One region of the Streptomyces sp. NPDC047022 genome, then DNA from elsewhere that is predicted to be linked to it. Evidence: predicted binding sites of a transcription regulator. Region 1 holds the regulator's gene; the other holds the start of a gene.

The links. Region 1 encodes HrcA, which represses chaperone genes, less so after heat shock. Its sites were predicted from a motif close to TTNGCACTCNGNNNNNCNGAGTGCNAA; they were not measured.
Region 2: a site for HrcA is predicted at 4,402-4,428, ahead of groL (chaperonin GroEL). Genes of this name have one in related genera too.

Annotation. Positions count from the first base shown of each region.
Region 1 covers NZ_JBEYVV010000014.1:76,720-84,965, reverse strand. The annotation lists gene ABZ845_RS17225 (nitronate monooxygenase) at 1-88, opposite strand, end outside; gene dnaJ (molecular chaperone DnaJ) at 302-1,435, opposite strand; gene hrcA (heat-inducible transcriptional repressor HrcA) at 1,436-2,455, opposite strand; gene ABZ845_RS17210 (MBL fold metallo-hydrolase) at 2,660-3,403, shown strand; gene ABZ845_RS17205 (DUF3097 domain-containing protein) at 3,438-4,247, shown strand; gene ABZ845_RS17200 (hypothetical protein) at 4,225-4,452, opposite strand; gene hemW (radical SAM family heme chaperone HemW) at 4,559-5,791, opposite strand; gene ABZ845_RS17190 (SpoIIE family protein phosphatase) at 5,850-7,883, opposite strand; gene ABZ845_RS17185 (AMP-dependent synthetase/ligase) at 8,188-8,246, opposite strand, start outside.
Region 2 covers NZ_JBEYVV010000009.1:38,568-46,813, reverse strand. The annotation lists gene ABZ845_RS12600 (cupin domain-containing protein) at 1-286, opposite strand, end outside; gene ABZ845_RS12595 (alpha/beta fold hydrolase) at 432-1,217, shown strand; gene ABZ845_RS12590 (NADH:flavin oxidoreductase) at 1,281-2,411, opposite strand; gene groL (chaperonin GroEL) at 2,619-4,241, opposite strand; gene ABZ845_RS12580 (cold-shock protein) at 4,658-4,861, opposite strand; gene ABZ845_RS12575 (MoaD/ThiS family protein) at 5,325-5,600, opposite strand; gene thrC (threonine synthase) at 5,655-6,935, opposite strand; SAM riboswitch class I at 6,954-7,104, opposite strand; gene ABZ845_RS12565 (glucosyl-3-phosphoglycerate synthase) at 7,246-8,190, shown strand.

The sequences.
Region 1 (8,246 bases):
CGGCGGCCAGCTGCGGCACGGCGATGCCGCCCGCCATGGGGGCCTGCACGATCGGATGTCTGAGGAGATCGGTCAGTGCGGAGGACATGACCGCATCGTGTCACGTACTCGGCACAAGTCCGAATCCAGCCGTCCCCCGGCCTATTCCAGGGGACGGCCTCACGGGTGAGGGGCTCCGTCAGCGCCCGTTGAACGCATCCTTCAACCGCGAGAACAACCCCTGCTGCCCTGGCTGACTGTGCCTGCCCGGGGGACAACCCCCGGACCCCCGGCCGGGCCCACCGCGCCCTCACCAGCGCGATCAGCGCCCGTTGAACGCATCCTTCAACCGCGAGAACAACCCCTGCTGCCCTGGCTGGAACTGGCCCTGGGGCCGTTCCTCGCCGCGCAGTGCAGCCAGTTCCCTGAGCAGGCGCTCCTGCTCGGGGTCCAGCTTCGTCGGGGTCTGGACCTCGACATGCACGATCAGGTCGCCCCGGCCGCCGCCGCGCAGATGCGTGACACCGCGGCCGTGCATCGGGATCGACTGCCCGGACTGCGTACCGGGGCGGATGTCGACCTCCTCCAGGCCGTCCAGCGTCTCCAGCGGGACCTTCGTGCCGAGGGCCGCCGCCGTCATGGGGATGGTGACCGTGCAGTGCAGGTCGTCGCCGCGGCGCTGGAACATCGAGTGCGGCAGTTCGTGGATCTCGACGTACAGGTCTCCGGCGGGGCCGCCGCCGGGGCCGACCTCGCCCTCGCCCGCGAGCTGGATCCGCGTGCCGTTGTCGACACCCGCCGGGATCTTGACCGTGAGCGTACGGCGGGACCGTACGCGCCCGTCGCCCGCGCACTCCGGGCACGGGTTGGGGACGATCGTGCCGAAGCCCTGGCACTGCGGACACGGCCGCGACGTCATGACCTGGCCCAGGAAGGACCGCGTGACCTGCGACACCTCACCACGGCCACGGCACATGTCACAGGTCTGCGCGGAGGTGCCGGGCGCGGCGCCCTCTCCGTTGCAGGTGTTGCAGACGACGGCCGTGTCGACCTGGATGTCCTTCGTCGTACCGAAGGCCGCCTCGTCGAGCTCGATCTCCAGCCGGATCATGGCGTCCTGGCCCCGGCGGGTGCGCGAGCGCGGTCCGCGCTGCGACGCCGTGCCGAAGAACGCGTCCATGATGTCGGAGAAGTTCCCGAAGCCGCCCGCGCCGAAGCCGCCCGCACCGCCGCCCGCCTGGGACAGCGGGTCGCCGCCGAGGTCGTAGACCTGCTTCTTCTGCGGGTCCGAGAGCACCTCGTACGCGGCGTTGATCTCCTTGAACCGCTCCTGCGTCTTCGGATCGGGATTGACGTCCGGGTGCAGCTCGCGCGCGAGCCGGCGGAACGCCTTCTTGATCTCTTCCTGCGACGCGTCGCGGCGCACGCCGAGCACGGCGTAGTAGTCCGTGGCCACTTACGACTCCGCCAGGATCTGTCCGACGTACCGTGCCACCGCTCGTACCGCTCCCATCGTTCCCGGGTAATCCATGCGGGTCGGTCCGACCACGCCGAGTTTCGCTACTGCTTCGCCGCCCGAACCGTAGCCCACGGAGACCACGGACGTGGAGTTGAGTCCCTCATGCGCGTTCTCATGGCCGATACGCACCCGCATGGCCGGATCCTTTGCCTCGCCCAGCAGCTTGAGGAGCACGACCTGCTCCTCAAGTGCCTCCAGCACGGGGCGGATCGTGAGAGGGAAGTCATGTCCGAAACGGGTGAGATTGGCGGTGCCGCCGATCATCAGCCGCTCCTCGGTCTCCTCCACGAGCGTCTCCAGGAGGGTGGAGAGCACCACCGCGACCGTGCCGCGGTCCTCCGGCTCCTCGAAGGCCTCGGGAAGGTCCTGCACAAGCTGAGGAACGTCCGCGAAGCGGCGGCCCGCGACACGGCTGTTGAGCCGTGCGCGCAGATCCGCGAGAGACGTTTCTCCGAACGGCGCCGGGCAGTCGATCATGCGCTGCTCGACCCGTCCCGTGTCCGTGATCAGCACGAGCATCACCCTCGCGGGCGCCATGGACAGCAGCTCCACGTGCCGCACCGTCGAGCGGGTCAGCGACGGGTACTGCACGACGGCGACCTGCCGGGTGAGCTGCGCGAGCAGCCGCACCGTACGCGCCACGACGTCGTCCAGGTCGACGGCGCCCTCCAGGAAGTTCTGGATCGCGCGTCGCTCGGGCGGGCTCATGGGCTTGACGGCCGCGAGCTTGTCCACGAAGAGACGGTAGCCCTTGTCCGTGGGGATACGTCCGGCGCTGGTGTGCGGCTGGGCGATATAGCCCTCGTCCTCCAGCACGGCCATGTCGTTGCGGACGGTGGCGGGGGAGACGCCGAGGTTGTGGCGCTCGGTCAGTGCCTTGGAGCCGACCGGCTCCTCGGTGCCGACGTAGTCCTGGACGATGGCGCGCAGCACTTCGAGCCTGCGTTCACTGAGCATCGCGCGCACCTCCAGCGTTGCGTCCCCGTTGGCGTTTCCCCTGGCACTCCGCGCATCCGAGTGCCAGCAATCCCGGAGTCAGTGTACGGCGGGCGGGTACGCCCCCGGCAAGGGCGGGCGACTGCGCCGTACCGACGTGTACCGACCTGTCCCGGCGTGTCCTTCCAGGCCCGGCGGCCGGGCGACTGCCGATAGCGTCGGGGCATGACGGAGTCGGGACAGTTGTGGGAAGGGACCGGCTGGGAGGCGCTCGGACCGCGGGCGGGGCGCAGGCGGCTCCCGGTCTGGGACTGCACGGCGGGGCTGGTCGCGGGTGAGCACTCGGCGCTTCTGGTCGACGCGGGGTCGAGCCTCGGCGAGGGCGCGCGGCTGCGTGCCGAGGCGCGCCTGCTGCTCGCTCCCCTGGGCGGGGACCGGGATGTGACGCATCTCGCGCTCACGCACCCGCACTTCGACCATGTCTTCGGGGCGGCCTCGTTCCCGGGCGCGGAGGTGTTCGGCGCGGTGGGCGTCGAGACGGTGTTCGCCCATGAGCGTGCCGAACTGGCCGCGGACGGGGTGCGGTACGGCCTGGACCCGCGGGAGGCGACCGACGCCGCGGGCGCGCTGTCCGCTCCGGACCATCTGGTCTCGGGCGAGTGGACGCTGGACCTGGGCGGGGTGCGGGTGCTGCTGGCGAACGTGGGCCCCGGTCATACGGCCCACGATCTGGTGGTCCTCGTCCCAGGGGAGCGGGAGGTGGTGTTCTGCGGGGACCTGGTGGAGGAGTCCGGGGAGCCGCAGGCGGGCCCGGACGCGGTGCCCGCGCAGTGGCCGGCGGCGCTGGACCGGCTGCTGGAACTGGGCGGGGAGGACGCGCTGTACGTGCCCGGTCACGGTGCGGTCGTGGACGCCGCGTTCGTGCGTGCACAGCGCGATGAACTGGCCGCGCGTTTCGGCGTGTCGTAGAACCGGGCGAACGCCTTCTCCTATCGTCATCCGAATGCGCCAGTACTCGCCGGATCTGACCCCTCCGTGGAAGAAGCCCCAGCCCGTGCCGGAGGTCCCGGCGGAGCCCGGTCTGGTGGTGGAGGAGCCGGGGACCGGCTTCTGCGGCGCGGTGATCCGCTGCGAGGCGGGCACGGTGACGCTGGAGGACCGCTTCGGCAAGCACCGCGTCTTCCCGCTTCAGCCACGGGGTTTCCTGCTCGAGGGCAGGGTGGTGACCCTGGTCCGCCCCTCGGCCGCCCCGGCCCGTCCCACGCGCACGGCGTCGGGTTCGGTGGCCGTCCCGGGCGCGCGGGCGCGGGTGGCCCGTGCGGGCCGTATCTATGTCGAGGGACGCCACGACGCGGAACTGGTCGAGCGGGTGTGGGGCGACGACCTGCGCATCGAGGGAGTGGTGGTCGAGTACCTGGAGGGCGTGGACGACCTGCCCTCGATCGTGGAGTCCTTCTCCCCCGGCCCCGACGCCCGCCTCGGCGTCCTGGTGGACCATCTGGTCCCCGGCACCAAGGAGTGGAGGATCGCGCAGTCGGTGACGAGCGAGCACGCTCTGGTGGTGGGCCACCCGTACATCGACATCTGGGAGGCCGTGAAGCCGTCGTCCCTCGGCATCGGCGGGTGGCCGCGCGTCCCGCACGGCGAGGACTGGAAGAAGGGCGTGTGCCGCGCACTGGGCTGGCCGGAGAACACGGGCGAGGCGTGGCAGCGGATCCTGTCCCGGGTGGGGTCCTACAAGGACCTGGAACCGGCGCTGCTGGGGAGAGTGGAGGAACTGATCGACTTCGTCACGGGTAGCGGTGGGGTTTGACGCCGGGCAGAGTCCCGAACTCGCTGGTGTCGAGTTCGAGTCCCAGAGCCTTCAACGGCAACGGGTCTCCGAACGGGATGATCTCCTGGCTGCGGTAGCCGATTACCCCCCGGAGAAGCTCCATCTTGACGCCCTCTGGAGGCTCGAGCTCCTCGAAGATCTTCGCCATGCCGGTGGTCATCGGTCGGTCGTCCACAGCGGTCATCTCCGCAGCCCTCCGGTTTGCCGCCACCGTGCAATTACGGCGGCAGCCTACGAATCAGGTTAGGTACCGAACCGGCCTTCCGCATCGATTCACTCACCGCAGTGAATCAATCCACCAGGTCCCGCACCACGGCGTCCGCCAGCAGCCGCCCGCGCAGCGTCAGCACCGCACGTCCCTCCTCGTACGGTCCCTGCTCGAGCAGGCCCTCCGACAGTGCCCGCCGGGATGCCGCGAGCCCCCGCTCCTTCAGCAGGGACAGGGGCGCGCCCTCCCTCAGCCGCAGCTCCAGCAGGACGCGTTCCACCCGGCGGTCCTCCGCCGAGAGAAGCTCGCGTCCCGCGCCCGGGGAGCGGCCCTCCGCCAGGGCCGCCGCGTACGCGCCAGGGTGCTTCACGTTCCACCAGCGGACCCCGCCCACATGGCTGTGGGCGCCGGGGCCCGCGCCCCACCAGTCGGCGCCGCGCCAGTACAGCTCGTTGTGCAGGCAGCGCGCCGGCTCGGACGTGGACCAGTTGGAGACCTCGTACCAGTCGTAGCCCGCCGCGCCCAGCACCTCGTCGGCGATCAGATAGCGGTCCGCGTGGACGTCGTCGTCCGTCATCGGTATCTCGCCCCGGCGGATACGGCGGGCGAGCTGCGTGCCCTCCTCCACGATCAGCGCGTACGCCGAGATGTGGTCAGGACCCGCACCGAGCGCCGCCTCGAGCGAGGCCCGCCAGTCGTCGTCCGACTCCCCCGGGGTGCCGTAGATCAGGTCCAGGTTCACGTGCTCGAAGCCCGCCGCACGCGCCTCGGCCACGCAGGCCTCGGGGCGGCCCGGGGTGTGGGTGCGGTCCAGGATCTTCAGGACGTGCGGGCGCGCGCTCTGCATACCGAAGGAGATCCGGTTGAAGCCGCCCTCCCGGAGTGCGGCCAGATAGCGCTCGTCCACCGACTCCGGGTTCGCCTCGGTCGTGACCTCCGCGTCCGCGGCGAGGCCGAACTCGTCGCGGACGGCTCCCAGCATCCGTACGAGATCGTCGGCGGCCAGCAGGGTGGGCGTACCGCCGCCGACGAACACCGTGCGCACCTCGCGCGGGTCGTCGCCCAGTACCTTGCGGGCCAGCCGGACCTCGTCGGTCAGGGTCCCCGCGTAGTTGTCCCGGGACGCCAGCACCCCGCCCGTCCCACGCAGCTCCGTCGCCGTGTAGGTGTTGAAGTCGCAGTAGCCGCAGCGCGTGGCGCAGTACGGCACGTGGAGGTAGAAGCCGAGAGGGCGCTCGGCGGCCCCGGCCAGGGCGTGCGCCGGCAGCGCTCCGTCGTGGGGGACGGGTTCGCCGTCGGGGAGTGCGGAAGGCATGTCCTCCATTGTCCCGTACCGCCGGGACTGCTCACCTTGCCCGCCGCGGTCGCCTAGCTCACTCCGCCTGGAGCACCAGCAGCGCCAGGTCGTCCTCCGGCGGCTTCGCCCCGAAGCCGTGCACCAGTCCCCTGATCCGCTCCGCGATCAGCTGCGCGTTCAGCCCGGCGCAGTCGGAAAGGGCCACCGCGAGCCCGTCGCCGTCGTCGAACTGGCGCGAGCCGCAGCGCCGCTCGGTCACGCCGTCCGTGACGCACAGCAGCGTGTCGCCGAGGTGGAGGTCGAACGTCTCACTGGTGTAGGCCACGTCCTCGATGACCCCGAGGAGCGTCTGCGACCGGACGACGGCGCGTACGCCCCCGTCCGGGCCCAGTAACAGCGGCAGCGGATGCCCGGCGGAAGCGAGCGTGCAGCGGGCTCCGCCCTCGAAGGGGACCAGTTCTCCGTAGAGGAGGGAGAGGAAGCGGGCCTGCGGGCCTTCGTCGGCGACCGGCACCGGCGCGCCCGCCGAGACCAGCGCCCGCGCCGCCGCGTCCGAGGCTTCCGTGGCGTCGTCCAGCAGGAGCTGGTTGAGGCGGTCCAGTACCTCGGGGACCGCGTAGCCCTCACGGGCAAGCAGCCGCAGCCAGGGCCGGGCCAGTCCGATCACGACCGCCGCCTCCGGCCCCTTGCCCTGCACGTCGCCCAGCGCGAAGCACCAGCGCCCGGGGCCGGCCGGGAAGATGTCGTAGAAGTCGCCGCTCGGACCGCCCTTGTCGCAGGGCTCGTACACAAGTGCGCTGCTCACCCCCGGGATCTCGGCGACCGCGCCGGGCAGCAGCCCCCTCTGGAGCACACGGCTGATGGTGGCCTGGCGCCCGTACTGCCGGGCCGCCCCGATGGCCAGCGCCACCCGGCGGCTGAGGTCCTCGACGAGTCCGGTGACCTCATCGGGGAAGCACTGCAGCCCGGCGCGCCCGATGACCAGCGTGCCCAGCGGCCGGCCCCCGGCGATGAGCCGGTACGCGAGCGCCGTGCCGGTCGCGCCCCTGGGCCCCAGGGCCTCGCCGGGCCAGGGCAGGGGCACGGGCCTGGAACGCACCGACTCGGGCAGCCGGGGCGGGTCCTTCTCCAGTGCTCGGCGCAGTTCCTCGATGCGGTTCTCGCTGCCGTGCCAGACCCGGGCGAGCCTGGGTCCGGGGGCGAACGCCGCCTCGGGGCCGCGCCAGCCGCTCGCCTCGTCCTCCAGCCAGACCGCGCACCAGTCGGCGAGGCGCGGCACGAGGAGCTGTCCGGTGAGGGCGGCCACCAGGTCCTCGTCCAGCTGTCCGGCGAGCAGGTCGGAGGCCTCGGCGAGGAAGGAGAGGGCGCCGCGGCCCCGCCAGTCCTGGTCGCGTGGTCCGCGGGCCGCCTGTGCGGCCGCGCCCGGACCGGCCCCCACGACGCCGTCGGCGGCGCCCGACGCCTCCACTCCGTCCTCGCCGTCGAGCAGTCCGCCCTCGCCGTCGAAGCCGTCGTGGAAGGCATCGTGACGGGCATCGTGGCGGGTGGCGTGGCGGGGGGTGTCGTCGAAGGCACCGTCGAGCGGCAGCCGCGCCCAGACGGTCTTGGTGCCGGTGCGGTAGGTGATCCCCCAGGTGGTGACGAGCGAGGAGACGAGCCGCAGTCCGCGCCCGTACTCGGGCATGCCATAGCCGTAGGGGCGTTCGGGGTGCTCGGCGCCGTCGTCGCGCACCGCGCGGGAGGGGTGGTGGTCGCAGACCTCCACGACGAGTCCGGGCGGATCGTCCTCCGCGTCCTTGAGGCGGCAGGCCAGCTCGATGTCGGTGCCCGCGTGCACGACGGCGTTGGTGACGAGTTCGCTGACGACCACCAGGGCGTCGTCGGCCAGGCGCTCCGTGAAGGTGTCGGGCTCGGCCATCCGGGCCCACTCGGTGAGCGCCGCCTGCACGAACCGGCGGGCGGCGCCGGCCGCGAGCGGGCCCGAGGGCAGCGTCGTGCGGACCGCGGTGCGCAGACCGGCGTCCCCGGGCGGCGTCAGGCCGGTGCCGTCCCGCCCGGACGGGTCGGGGGCAGGGGAGCCGGTCTCCCGTTGCGTAGGAATGGCCCCCATGGACAGCTCCCGGACAGCTCGGACGGATGCACCTCTCGCGTTGCCGACAGAGTGACAGACCGGGCACGCCTATAAGCGCCGAGTTACCGAAGTGGGCGGTCATGGGCGGGAACAGTGCTACGGAAGTGTTCGAAGACGGACGGTTTCGACCGGACCCGGTCCAATGGCCGCCGGGTTCGATGACCGCCCGGACACCGGAAAGCCGCGGGACGCCTCGCAAGGCCCCGCGGCTCCGGTCGCGATTTTCACTCGCCCTTACTTGTCTTTACCTGCCTTTGCCCGCCTCGCAGGCTTGCCCGGCATCTCAGGCTTCGAGCGCACCTTCGTACATCTCGTCGATCAGGTGCTTGTACGCCCGCTCGA
Region 2 (8,246 bases), on a different contig from region 1:
TCGCGGCGAGCAGATCACCGGGACCGGCCGTCACCTCGCCGTCCCCGTTGTGCAGGGTCAACTCCCCTTCCAGAACGTAGAAGTACTCGTCGTGCCCCTCGTGCACATGCGGTCTGGCACCGATGGTTCCGGGGGCGAGACCGAACTCCTCGAAGGCGAAGTGCCCGCCCGTGTGCTCGCCGGTGAGCCGGAAGAAGTGCGCGACACCGGCGACGTCTATGAGCTCACCGTCCGCGGGGCGGCGCAGCAGCGGACGGGCGGGGATCCTGGACTGGTCATCGGTCATGGCGCATTGTGACCCGGGACAGTGACCTTCATCGCTTCAATATCGGCGTGGGCGGAGGGTGGCGCCGGCTCCCTCCCGCTCCCGGAGCCCGGAAGCGTTCCCTTAATGGCTGGCCGATGCGCTGTGACCCTGGGAGCATCCGCACATGCTCGTACTCCACGATGATCTCGGACACCTTTCCTACGACATGACCGGCGACGGCCCGCCCGTCGTGCTCGTGCACGCCGGGGTGGCCGATCACCGCATGTGGGACGCGGTCGTGCCCGCTCTCGCGGAACGTCACACCGTCATCCGGTACGACCTGCGCGGCTTCGGCGAGTCCGCGCTCCCGGCCGGCCCGTTCCGCGAGACCGACGACCTGCGCCGCCTGATGGACCACCTCGGCCACGAACGCGTACGGCTGGTGGGCGCGTCCTGGGGTGGCCGCGTGGCCCTGGACTTCACGCTCACCCACCCGGACCGGGTGCACTCGCTGGCGATGCTCGCCGCGCCCTGGCCTCGTTACCACTGGTCCGAGGACATGATCGCGTACGACGAGGCCGAGACGGCGGCGCTGGACGCCGGCGACCTGGACGCCGCCGTACGCATCAACCTGGACATGTGGCTGCGCGGGCCTGCTCGCGACTGGGACGACGTGGCCGACGGACTGGCCGACCGGCTCCGCGGCCCGCTGCGGACATCGCTGGTGAACCAAGCCACCGTCGGGCAGCACTCCCAGGGTCCCGCGACCGGCGACCTGGCCGCCGTCTCCGTCCCCACGCTGGTGGGCGTCGGCAAGCTGGACGTCGCCGACTTCCAGGACATCGCCCGCCGCTACGCCGCCGGGATCCCCGACGCCACCCTGGTCGAGTTCGCCACCGCCGCCCACCTCATCGCGATGGACATGCCCGCCGAACTGGGCGCGGAACTGCGCTCGTTCCTCGCCCGTTGAAGCCGGGAGCTTCGGAGCCCGGACGGGCCACGGCCGTGGGGGACGTCCGAGTGGGGCCCGCCGTCAGTACAGGCTCTTCATCGCCGCCGCGTCGTACGGCTTCAGCTCCTCGTAGCGGTCGGCCAGTACCTTCGCCGCCCACTCCGGGTCCTGAAGCAGGGCACGGCCGATCGCGACCATGTCGAACTCGTCGCGCTCCATGCGGTCCAGGAGGTCGTCGATGCCCTTGATCGAGGCACCTTCGCCCATGAACGACTTGATGAACTCGCCGTCCAGGCCCACCGAGCCGACGGTGATGACCTGCTTGCCGGTCAGCTTCTTCGTCCAGCCCGCGAGGTTGAGGTCCGAGCCCTCGAACTCCGGGAGCCAGTAGCGGCGGGTGGAGGCGTGGAAGACGTCGACGCCGGCCGCGGCCAGCGGGGCCAGGATCGCCTCCAGCTCCTCGGGGCTCTCGGCGAGCCGGGCGTCGTAGGCCTCCTGCTTCCACTGCGAGTAGCGGAAGATGACCGGGAAATCCGGGGACACTGCCTCGCGTACGGCGGCCACGATCTCCGCGCCGAACTTCGTACGGGCCACCGGGTCGCCGCCGTACGCGTCGCCGCGGCGGTTGGTGCCCTCCCACAGGAACTGGTCCACGAGGTAGCCATGGGCGCCGTGGATCTCCACACCGTCGAAACCGATGCGCTCGGCGTCGGCCGCGGCCCGGGCGAACGCGCCGATCACGGCATCCAGGTCGGCCCGGTCCATGGCCTTGCCGGTGGCCTCGTCGGCGCCGATGCGCAGGCCCGAGGGGCCGACGGCGGGGGCGTCGGAGAACGGCGGCTGGCCCTGCTTGCGCACCATGCCGATGTGCCACAGCTGCGGAACGATCGTGCCGCCCGCCGCGTGCACCGCCTCGGCGACCTTCGCCCAGCCCGCCAGCTGCTCCTCGCCGTGGAAGCGGGGCACACGGTCGCTCTGGCCCGCCGAGTCGTGGCCCACGTACGTGCCCTCGGTGACGATCAGACCGACACCGGCGGCGGCCCGGCGGGCGTAGTACGCCCGCACGTCCTCACCGGGGATGCCGCCCGGGGAGAACATACGGGTCATCGGGGCCATCGCGATCCGGTTCGGGACCGTGAGGCCGTTGAGGGTGATCGGCCGGGACAGGACGCGGGCCGCGCGGGAGGCGGATTCCGAGGCGGTGACGGTCATATGGGGGGCTCCTTGTCGGTGGCTCTGCCCGGGGCACGCGGCTAACCGGTTGGTATGTGCGTATGCATTGTTGCATCGCATAAAACAACTGTCACCGGGCACCCCGTATTCCTCCCCCCGCACCCCGGATACGCCCGAGGGCGGCACCCCCCGTTGTCGGGGAGTGCCGCCCTCGGTCCGAAGGACGGTCGATCAACCAGGGGTCGATCAGAAGTCCATGTCACCGCCCGGCATGCCGCCACCGGCAGGCGCGGCGGCCTTCTCCGGCTTGTCGGCGATGACGGCCTCGGTGGTGAGGAACAGCGCGGCGATGGAGGCGGCGTTCTGCAGCGCGGAACGGGTCACCTTCGCCGGGTCGATGATGCCTTCCTTGACCAGGTCGACGTACTCGCCGGTCGCGGCGTTCAGGCCGTGGCCCGGGGTCAGGTTGCGCACCTTCTCCACCACGACGCCGCCCTCGAGGCCGGCGTTGACGGCGATCTGCTTCAGCGGGGCCTCGAGCGCCAGCTTGACGGCGGCGGCACCGGTGGCCTCGTCGCCCTCCAGCTCCAGCTTCTCGAAGACCTGGGAGGCCTGGAGCAGGGCCACGCCACCACCGGCGACGATGCCCTCCTCGACGGCCGCCTTCGCGTTGCGGACGGCGTCCTCGATGCGGTGCTTGCGCTCCTTGAGCTCGACCTCGGTGGCGGCACCGGCCTTGATGACGGCCACGCCGCCGGCCAGCTTCGCCAGACGCTCCTGGAGCTTCTCGCGGTCGTAGTCCGAGTCGCTGTTCTCGATCTCGGCGCGGATCTGGTTCACGCGGCCCGCGACCTGGTCGGCGGAGCCGGAGCCGTCGACGATGGTGGTCTCGTCCTTGGTGATGACGACCTTGCGGGCGCGGCCCAGGAGGTCCAGGGTCGCGTTCTCCAGCTTGAGGCCGACCTCCTCGGAGATGACCTCGCCGCCCGTGAGGATGGCGATGTCGCCGAGCATGGCCTTGCGGCGGTCACCGAAGCCCGGGGCCTTGACGGCGACGGACTTGAAGGTGCCGCGGATCTTGTTGACGACCAGGGTCGACAGGGCCTCGCCCTCGACGTCCTCGGCGATGATCAGCAGCGGCTTGCCCGACTGCATGACCTTCTCGAGGAGCGGGAGCAGGTCCTTGACCGAGGAGATCTTCTGGTTGGCGATCAGGATGTACGGGTCGTCGAGGACGGCCTCCATACGCTCCATGTCGGTGGCGAAGTACGCCGAGATGTAGCCCTTGTCGAAGCGCATGCCCTCGGTGAGCTCCAGCTCGAGACCGAAGGTCTGCGACTCCTCGACGGTGATGACGCCTTCCTTGCCGACCTTGTCCATGGCCTCGGCGATCAGCTCGCCGATCTGGGTGTCAGCAGCGGAGATGGAGGCCGTGGAAGCGATCTGCTCCTTGGTCTCGACGTCCTTCGCCTGCTCGAGCAGGGCGGCGGAGACGGCCTCGACGGCCTTCTCGATACCGCGCTTGAGGGCCATCGGGTTGGCGCCGGCGGCGACGTTGCGCAGGCCCTCGCGGACCAGCGCCTGGGCGAGAACGGTCGCGGTGGTCGTACCGTCACCGGCGACGTCGTCCGTCTTCTTGGCGACTTCCTTGACCAGCTCGGCGCCGATCTTCTCGTACGGGTCCTCGAGCTCGATCTCCTTGGCGATGGACACACCATCGTTGGTGATCGTGGGGGCGCCCCACTTCTTCTCGAGGACGACGTTGCGGCCCTTGGGGCCGAGCGTCACCTTGACGGCGTCCGCGAGCTGGTTCATGCCGCGCTCGAGGCCGCGCCGCGCCTCCTCGTCGAACGCGATGATCTTGGCCATGTGAAGTGGTCCCTCCAGGACTGGGGGTGATTCCTTCGGACCGCGCCCGCGCCCGCGACGGACGGCCCCGGCCGGAGGTTCCCTGCCCCACCCGGTCCAACGGCCTCACCGACCCGGTCCTTCTTTGTCACTCTCACCTTCAGAGTGCTAACGCCAATGATTAGCACTCGCCCCTGCCGAGTGCAAGCGGCTACCGCGGATCGCGTGGTGAACAAAGGAGCATGATCCGCAGGTGGGCCTGACGATGCGCCCCTGACGAACCGCCCGTGGACACCCCGCCCCGGACGGGTTCCGGAACAGGCCCGCACGGGCCCCCGGACGCGCCCGCACAGGCTCCGGGGCAGACCGAGGGGCTCGCACCCCTATGGGATACGAGCCCCTCGACACGTCGAACAGTTCAGTCGTCGGCGCGCAACTCAACCGGCCAGACGGACCATGTCCGCCTGCGGCCCCTTCTGACCCTGCGAGATCTCGAACTCGACCCGCTGGCCCTCTTCGAGGGTGCGGTAACCGTCCATCTGGATCGCGCTGTAGTGGACGAAAACATCCGCACCACCGTCGACCGCGATGAAGCCGTACCCCTTCTCCGCGTTGAACCACTTGACGGTGCCCTGAGCCATGCCTAACTCCCCTATTACTGGCCCTTGCACAGATCCACACTTCGCGGATCCGGGTCAGACCTCACCCCCCAAACGGTTGGGGGCGTGCGCCGGAACGCGTCGACCGCGGCTGAATGTATCTGTCCAACTGCCGTCTGCAACAGGTCAATCGGACGAGAATTCCGGGCACGACCGATCGGAAATGTACGAACAATGCACGTAAATTCAGGGCAAGTCGGACCCGGCAAAAGGGGTGATCGGCGCAAATATCCCGCACACTTTGGCTACTTCTTGGCGGGGAGAAGGCATGACGCCAGGGTGTTCGATAGGGAAAACCCCGCGTGGTACCCCAACTGTATCGCGCTCAACCACACAGAATTGCCCCCTCCACTTCTCAAGCGGAGGAGGCAATTCGGTGAACTCTCCGTTACCTGCGTTACCGAGGGTAATTTTCCCGCGGATGAGCGGTCTTCGATCGCCGCCGTCAGCCGCCCGCGACCGCCGGGATGATGGAGACGCCCACGCCGTCCGGAGTGGCGGTCTCCAGGCCCTGCTCGAAGCGGACGTCGTCGTCGTTGACGTACACGTTGACGAAACGGCGCAGCTTGCCCTGATCGTCCAGGACGCGGGCGGCGATCCCGGTGTGGTTCTTCTCCAGATCGGCGATGACCTCGGCGAGGGTGGCGCCCTCGGCGGGCACCTCGGCCTGGCCGCCGGTGTAGGTGCGCAGGATGGTGGGGATGCGGACGGTGACGCTCATGGGGTGTGGCCTCCGGTCGGGGTACGGCTGGCGGGGGGTGGGCGAGCGGACGGCTCAGGCGAGCCCGGCCTCGCGGAAGGAGTCGAGGTTCGGGCGGATCGTGGCGGTCAGCCCCGTGCCCGCCACCGCGTCCAGGGTCTTGAGACCGTCACCGGTGTTCAGCACGACCGTCGACTTCGCCGGGTCGAGCACACCGTTCTCGATCAGCTTGCGGGTCACGCCGACCGTCACACCGCCGGCCGTCTCCGCGAAGATGCCCTCGGTGCGGGCGAGCAGCTTGATGGCGTCCACGATCTGCGCGTCCGTCACATCCTCCACCGCGCCACCGGTACGGCGGGCGATGTCGAGGACATAGGGGCCGTCCGCCGGGTTCCCGATCGCCAGCGACTTGGCGATGGTGTCCGGCTTCTGCGGCCTCACCACGTCATGCCCCGCCTTGAACGCGGCCGACACCGGCGAGCAGCCCTCGGCCTGCGCACCGAAGATCTTGTACGGCTTGTCCTCGACGAGACCGAGCGCGACCAGCTCCCGCAGACCCTTGTCGATCTTCGTCAGCTGCGAACCGGAGGCGATGGGGACCACGATCTGGTCGGGCAGCCGCCAGCCGAGCTGCTCGGCGATCTCGTACGCCAGGGTCTTGGACCCCTCCGCGTAGTACGGGCGGAGGTTGACGTTGACGAAGCCCCAGCCCTCGCCCGCCGGGTCGCCGATCAGCTCGGAGCAGAAGCGGTTCACGTCGTCGTAGTTGCCTTCGATGCCGACGAGCTCACCGCCGTAGACCGCGGCCATGACGACCTTGCCCTGCTCCAGGTCGTGCGGGATGAAGACGCAGGAGCGGAAGCCGGCGCGGGCCGCCGCCGCGCCGACCGCGCCCGCGAGATTGCCGGTGGAGGAGCAGGAGAGCGTGGTGAAGCCGAAGGCGCGCGCCGCCTCCAGGGCCTGGGCGACCACGCGGTCCTTGAAGGAGTGCGTCGGGTTGCCGGAGTCGTCCTTCACCCACAGCCCGCCGGTCACTCCGAGCTCGCGCGCGAGATTGTCGGCCTTGACGAGCTCGGTCCAGCCCGGGTTCAGGTTCGGCTTGCCGGCGACGTCCGCAGGGACGGGCAGCAGCGGCGCGTAGCGCCAGATGTTCGCGGGACCCGCCTCGATCCGCTTGCGCAGCTCCTCGGCGTCGTAGCCCGAGAAGTCGTACGCGATCTCCAGCGGCCCGAAGCACTCCTCGCACGCGAAGACCGGGCCGAGCGGCACCCGGTGGCCGCACTCGCGACAGGAAAGTGCCGCGGCGGGACCGAGATCGACGGAGTTCGTGAAGCTTGCAACAGTCTGCGCAGCCATGTCAGGCGAGGCCCTCTCTCCTCATCTTCCTCACGACGCACCTCGCCGTGAGACGGATTTGGCACCTTCCCTAGCCGGGAGCCTCGCTGCGAGCTGCAAAGACGAGAAACCGGCTGGAGGGTTGCCGGGGCTTCATCGGGCCGTGTCCCTCTGCCCCTCTGGATGAGCGGTATGCGGTTGTGGACGCCGGCGACCCCGGATATGCGATGGTCATCGGCGTTGTTCAAGACTGTAACCGAAGGCCAGGACGGTTGAGATAGTCGTCCGAACCGCGAGACAACGTGAGGAGCCGCTGACTGTGCCGCAGACCGTGCTGGAAGAAGTCGAGCGCTGGCTGGCCACCCGCTCCTGGTCCGTGGCCGATCGCCCCCTCGCCAGGATCCTCGCCGCCAAGCAGCGGACGGGGCAGTCGGTCTCTGTCGTGCTGCCCGCGCTGAACGAGGAGCGGACGGTCGGCGACATCGTCACCGTCATACGCCGCGACCTCGTGGAGCGAGCCCCGCTGGTCGACGAGCTCGTCGTGGTCGACTCGGGGTCGACCGACCGCACCGCCGAGGTCGCCGCGGCCGCGGGGGCCAGGGTCGTCCGCCGCGACGACATCCTGCCCCGCATCCCGGCCGTCCCCGGCAAGGGAGAGGTGCTGTGGCGGTCTCTGCTCGTCACCGGCGGCGACATCGTGTGCTTCATCGACGCGGACCTCAGGGAGTTCTCGTCCGACTTCGTGTCCGGGATCGTGGGCCCGCTGCTCACCGACCCGGGCGTGGACCTGGTGAAGGCGATGTACGACCGGCCGATGGGCGACACGGCCGGCCAGGGCGGGCGCGTCACGGAGCTGATGGCCCGGCCGCTGCTCAACATGCACTGGCCCCGGCTGGCCGGTTTCGTCCAGCCGCTCGGCGGCGAGTACGCGGCCCGCCGCTCCCTGCTGGAACGGCTGCCCTTCCCGGTCGGCTACGGCGTCGAGCTCGGCATGCTGGTCGACGCCCTGCACCTGGTGGGTCTGGACGCCCTGGCACAGGTCGACGTCGGCGTGCGCAAGCACCGGCACCAGGACAGCCAGGCGCTGGGCCGCATGGCCGCCGCGATCTACCGCACCGCGCAGTTGCGTCTGGCCCGCGGCCATCTGGTCCGGCCCGCCCTCACCCAGTTCGAGCGCGGCGAGGAGGGATTCGAGCCGCGGACGTACTCCGTGGACACGGAGGAGAGGCCGCCCATGGCGGAGACAGCGGAGTACGCGGCGCGCAGGGTGGCCTGATCGGCCACTCGTCAGCGCAGAACGTTTGAGCGTTTCCGGGCCGGGCTAGGTTGAGG